2 regions of the Pseudalkalibacillus sp. Hm43 genome follow, and region 2 is predicted to be linked to the other one. Evidence: riboswitches for the same ligand, from Rfam matches in the RefSeq annotation. Region 2 holds a riboswitch; the other holds the start of a gene.

Region 1 (3,155 bases), 1.5 Mb from region 2:
GTCTTCTCCACCTTTTACCTTTCCTTAGTTGAATTAACTAAGTAATTCATTCGGTCCGGACATATGTTTGTTGTCTATATTTGTTTTTGTAATTTATGGTAACGAATTAAAGGTTTTCAAAAAATTGGATTGAAGTAACTATGGGAAGGGTATTTATAACTTATTAAGAGGAAAGGAGATTCCTTATGGGGTCTAAGCATGAAGGTATTGGTGGATGGTTGATCCTCATTGTCTTTGGTCTTCTGTTAGTCCCGGTCATTCGGCTCTATTCTTTGTATCAAACGTATTGGACCGTTTACAATACACCCGCTTGGAGTTTATTGACGGAAAGTGGTAATCCCCTCTATCACACCTGGTTTGAACCTGCTTTTTGGATGGGTGTTGGTGTGGATCTTCTGTTGATCATTCTTTCCTTGGTTGGTCTGTGGCTGTTGTTAACGAGGAGTTCTCTTTTTCCGAGGTTTATGATTTCTTTTCTGATTGCCATGACGGTTTTTGCAGTCGCTGATGGATTCATTACGAATTGGATTTTCGGTACACTACCTATTACAGCTGATACATTGCAATATATCCAAAACCAGTCGTATCGACAGCAAGCTGGAGCGCTGTTATTAAGTATCATATGGATTCCTTATCTGATGAGGTCAAAAAGAGTAAAAGCGACTTTTGTCAGTGGTCCTAAGGAAAAGACGGTTGCGAGTAACAATTTGACGTTATAAAAAAAGGAGACCGCCTCGTGGCAGTCTCCTTTCTCAACGGAACGATTAATCGTCGTCCTCTTCATCATCATCGTCTTCGTCATCATCGTTGTCTTGGTCATCATCGTCGTCTTCATCTTCTTCATCATCGTCATCGCGATCTTTGTCTCGGTCGCGTTTACGCTCTTTTTCACGATCATCATCGTCGTCTCGGTCACGCTTTTGCTTTTCGCGCTTCTCTTGCTTTTTCTCAGCTCTCTCTTGTTTCTTTTCCGCTCTTTCTTTTTGCTTTTCTTGCTTCTTTTCAGCTCTTTCTTGTTTCTTGGCTGCTTTTTCTCGTTCTTTTTGAGCTTTCTTTTCAGCTTTTTGTTTTGCTTTTTCTGCTTTCTTAGCAGCTATTTCTTCATCGTCTTTATCCTCATCTTCGGACTCCTCGTCCTCATTTGCTTCCTCTTCAACGGATTCTGATTCATTTTCGTCAGACTCTTCCTCTTCTGACTCTTCTTCATCCATATCTTCTTTTTTGTTGTGCTTTTCTTCTAGTTTTGCAATCTTTTTATCCAATTTTGCGAATGCTTTTTGGATATTTTTCATAAGAGACTCTTGAGCTTGAGGGTTCTCAACAAGCGCTAATGCCATTAGCAATGCGTTAATGTTTTGAGAAAGTTTCGATTGGAGTTCGTCCATATCGGAATCTTCTTCCTCTTCTTCAGTGGACTCTTCCTCTTCTTCTGTTCCTTCTTCAGACTCTTGTTCACCTTCAGTGGACTCTTCGTCACCTTCGGAAGATTCCTCTTCTTCAGAACCTTCCTCAGACTCTTCTGTTCCTTCTTCTGTTTCTTCAGAAGACTCTTCGTTACTTTCTGATTTTTCAAGAGCTGCTTCTTGTGCTTTAATTGCTTCTTCAAGCGTCTTCTCAGCTAGCTCAGTTTCACCAGCAGCAAAAAGAGCATTAGCTTCAGCAATTCTCTTAGATGCAATATCAGCTAAGATCTTTGCTTCTTCAAAGTCGTCAGAAGCTACTGCAAGCCGTACATTTTCAATCATTGTTTTTACGAAATAGAAGAAGTCACCTGGTAATAGGGACGGCTCTTCTTCTGCTTCTTCTGATTCCTCATCTTCTGTAGCTTCGTCTTCGTTAGTTTCTTCTTTCTCATTACTTTCTTCTGTTGTGGATTCCTCATTGTTTTCTTCAGTTGTTGGTTCTTCCGTAGTGGATGTACTGTCTTTCATCTCAACTTTTGGAGTAGACTCATTTGTGTTTGCGAACGCTGCTGGTGAGGTTCCGAATAGTAGTAGAGAAGCTGCGCTTAGTACTGCAATCCATTTCTTCATCATTTGCTTCATTCCTTTCGTTTATTTTTCATAAAAAAAGCAGACTACGAGAGTTACAGAATCCTGTACTCTTGTAATTTGCCTTGTTGACCTATGCTAGCTTTAATCCTTCTTATGTATGACTGATCGGTCCTAGGCAACTGGCTGACATAGGTGGGGTTCACCGTTAGTCCCTTTAGCTTTGCGTCACTACCTTTCGATAGCTTTGCCTTTATCTGCTCTTCAATGGTTTTAGTATACAACAATTCGACACCATTCTTCGAAGTTCTATCTTCCTATTTTTTCTGATAATTTATAGGTGTTTTCTATCAGAAATGGCAATCCCGCATGATATTTCCACTCTTATAAGCAATATGAAATAGGTAATTTGAAGGGTGGTGTCAGGCACCGATTGAGAAGCGTTGGTACCATTGGCTTCCTAATCGGTGCCTGGTACCGTCTTTTTTACTCACAAAAAAAAGAGAGCTGCTCGGGGCAGCTCCAAATGTGAGGGTGAGGGAGGTAGGTCGTGTGCCTACTATTCAATTTTACAAAATAATATGATCAAGAACCTTCTTCAGACTCTCCGTCTTCAGTGTTGGTTTCTTGTTCTTCGTTTGCTGGTTCTTCGTTAGCTGGTTCTTCTTCCGTTCCATTACAAGCTGTAATTAACATAATTGCGAGTAGTGCAGAGCCTAGTTTAGCGAGAAAACTTTTCTTCACGTTCAATCCACTCCTTATATCGCAAAAGTTTTTGACCGGCTTGTTTCCCGGTTAACTACACTATAGTAAATTTTTTGCGATATTTGTTAGAATTTACTGAATGAATACACAACTCTAACGATGTTTACATCTCGCTAACACTGGCTTAATAATCACCTACGAAGTATTGCCCTCACTGGGCTCGCGTCGGATTCGGCTAATGGAAGTGGCAGTGCAATCAGCTCGTAAATCCCCTCTTCTACATCGTCCAACATGACGCTTTCCAAGATATGAATGTTGTGGTCGAGCAAGCTGTGATGTGCTGGCAAATCTTTGGAGTCGACTTGATCGACGGATGGTACATCCACGCCAATCAATCGAATTCCGTTTTCTTTTAAAAATGGAGCAAGTTCAGGTGACAGATACGTAATCGACTCTGGA
Region 2 (3,155 bases):
GGGATGGAGCCTACTCCAACACCTAAACCGATGTAATGAAAAAGCGACCACGATGAGTTAGAAAAACATCGTGGTCGCACTTTTTTATGTAGGGACACAAACTTTATTCCTGCCTGTGCGTTTTGCTTTATAAAGACCCTCATCCGCTTCCTTATATAACTTATCAAACACTTTAACGGTGTCCGGAAAGCTCGCTACACCGATGGATACAGTAATTTGGATGCCAGACCCATCCGGTAAATCGAAAATATGGTTCTCTACAGCATTTCGTATGCGTTCTGCTATTTCCTCAGCAGTTTCCAAATCACAATCTGGAAGTAAGATCGAAAACTCTTCGCCACCATTTCTGGACACGATATCTTTCATCCTGGCTTTCGATTTCAATACCTGACCTAATTGGCGGAGGACTTCATCTCCAGCTTCATGCCCATAAGTATCATTCACTTTCTTAAAGAAGTCGATATCAATCAATAAAATCGATAACCGTTCGCCTTTTGGGAGCCGGTGTTTTTTAAATGCGTTCATCTCTTCATCAAACTTACGGACATTGTTCAAGCTGGTCAAAAAATCGACCTTCGCTTGTGCTTTATAAGTCTTGACCATCTCGTTATACCGATAAAGATAGATCCAAAGGGAAACGGTCAAAAAACCGACTGGAATTGAGATGGCGAATAGATAAATGGTGCTTTCCATAGCTTGAGTAAAACTGACAAGATGATTGATGACCATGAATACGAGCACTAATGTGACCATGTTCATGATGAATCCTTTAATGTAATTGTTGTATCTCAATTTCGCAATCAAACTGTAAATGACACCGATGAATACAAACAAGACAGCTACCGTCAATGACGCTTCTGTAACTCCGAAGAGTAAAATTCTTCCGGAGGCAATAATTACTGCTGAAAGCATTGCCGAAATAGGACCACCAAACAAGGCAGCGATAATCATGAACAAGTGCCGCATATCAAGTATTACTGTTTCTGTGATTCTTATAGAATAATACATCAATACGATTCCCATTAGCCCTGTACCAGTTCCAATGAACAGCCTGTTTACAAACCGTGAAAAGTTCTGTTCACGCCAACCCATGATGAATCCAACTAAAAACAAATACGATAAGATCAGTGTTGTGTGAAATATTAAGTCCTTCATTATGTAAGATCACCCTAAGAACATGATGTAATGAGTATTTTACCATAATCAGGTAGGGTTCATGGATTAAAAATCTATAATATTCTTTATTTCGACATAATCGAGTAATCTAGAAACACATCATTATACCTAATCCCTTGGTTTGTAACTTAGTTACAAATACCTATGTATTATTTTCTGAAAACATAAAATACTCACTTGTTGGTCCTTTTTATCTAGCATTCAATTTAGTGATAATGCTCTATTTTTCCAACTATAGGTTTACAGTATAATTGAAACATACAGAAAAGGGTCATTTTTCCTAGACAGAAAATAAATTCCACTCAAGCCAAATGAATGAAAAAAGGCAAACCCATACGAAAGTTGGGGACGCAAAGCTACGAGTCTAATCCTCTTCACGAGGCATGATCGTCGGGCCGCTCAAACATTGGCTTTTTATGTCTATTAATATCCTTTTATTTCTATCAATGTCGGAATAGTACCAAAAGGAGGTTGTATATGCGCATAGGTGAATTATTGGTCATGAATGGACTGATTACAGAGGATCAACTTGAAAACGCGCTCCAAAAACAAACCCATTCCTTTAAAAAGATAGGGGAAATATTAGTAGAGGATCATCTCATAACCGAACGTCAACTCGCTGAAGCCCTAGAATTTCAACTTGGCATACCTGTCGTGAATATGGATGAGATTGTACCGAACCGTAGTACCATTCAACTCATACATGAAGCCCTAGCCAGAAAACATTGCTTCATACCGATTGAACAAATGAGTGGAAAGCTTAAAGTGGCTATGGTGGATCCCCTTAATCAAGAGGCCATCAAAGATATCCAGGAGACGACTGGTATGATCGTCCAACCTTGTATTGCAACAAGAAGTGAACTAGAGATGGCGATTATCGATCACTATGGGGTTTTGAGTTCTGTTAAAGAGCTGAATGATATCATCGAGTATGCTGTCCAGCAAAATGCGAGTGATATTCACTTGGATGCTGAAAAAGATGGTCTTTCAGTCAAGTATCGCATCAATCAGATGCTTGAAAAACAAAAGGTTATTTCAAACGATCTGAAAGAATCAATTATAGGTAGGATCAAAACAATAGCGAGTTTAAATGCGTCAAAAAGGGGACTCCCGCAAACCGGGTACATACATAAGGAAGCGTATAATACGGATTACGACATTCGGGTTTCTACGGTTCCAACCATTAATGGGGAAAGTGCGGTCTTAAAATTAATCGATCGTACGGATCAATTGTTGAAACTTAATGAGTTCGGCTTTAGTGAAAACAACCTGAAACAAGTGGAATCAGCCATTGATCGTCGCAGCGGCTTTGTCCTTATCTCAGGACCATCAATGAGTGGAAAAACGACTTCACTGTATTCCATTCTCGACCATATCAATCACCCAAAACATAAAATTGTATCCGTTGAACAAAGTGTTGATAGACGGCTGGATGGAATTACCCAAGTGGAAGTGAATGATTCAATCGGATTTAATTTCACGAATGGATTAAGCACAATGCTAACTCAAGATCCTAATGTCATCATGGTCAGTCATCTAGAGGACAAACAAACAGTAGAAGCATCAACTCGAATATCACTATCCGGACGGCTCGTTCTAGGTTCGATCCATGGGAAAGATGCAGTTGGAACGATCCGAAGAATTCTTGATATGGGCATCGAGCCATATCTCCTCGCAACCTCCTTAACTTGTATCGTTAGCCAACGATTGGTGAGAAAGGTTTGTGAGCGGTGTGCGAAAAGCATGCCTGCGTCTGATGAAGAATCCAAGCTTTTTGAAGCACATGGACTGGTTCCTTCAGATGATGCGAAAAGCAAAAGTGCAATCGGGAATTTCCGCTCCTTCGTAACGACAAATAAAAGTTCGAAGATTGCTGTTGTACGTGGTGATGGATGTAAGCTGTGCAACAATACAGGTTATAAAGGATTGGTCGGAATCCACGAAGTATTGACAATCGACGATGTACTTAGAGACATGAT

What was found. A riboswitch is a leader RNA that binds a small molecule or an ion and turns the genes downstream of it on or off. The one in region 2 is predicted to bind cyclic di-GMP.
Region 1: linked by a shared signal. The riboswitch ahead of ACXQIQ_RS14440 (hypothetical protein) and the one ahead of ACXQIQ_RS02440 (GspE/PulE family protein) in region 2 are both predicted to bind cyclic di-GMP.

Annotation. Positions count from the first base shown of each region.
Region 1 covers NZ_CM135129.1:2,735,634-2,738,788, reverse strand. The annotation lists gene ACXQIQ_RS14445 (DUF2569 domain-containing protein) at 186-719, shown strand; gene ACXQIQ_RS14440 (hypothetical protein) at 765-2,036, opposite strand; cyclic di-GMP riboswitch class I at 2,166-2,253, opposite strand; gene ACXQIQ_RS14435 (hypothetical protein) at 2,577-2,735, opposite strand; gene kynB (arylformamidase) at 2,888-3,155, opposite strand, start outside.
Region 2 covers NZ_CM135129.1:475,470-478,624, reverse strand. The annotation lists gene ACXQIQ_RS02450 (PCYCGC motif-containing (lipo)protein) at 1-36, shown strand, start outside; gene ACXQIQ_RS02445 (GGDEF domain-containing protein) at 85-1,155, opposite strand; cyclic di-GMP riboswitch class I at 1,491-1,579, shown strand; gene ACXQIQ_RS02440 (GspE/PulE family protein) at 1,654-3,155, shown strand, end outside.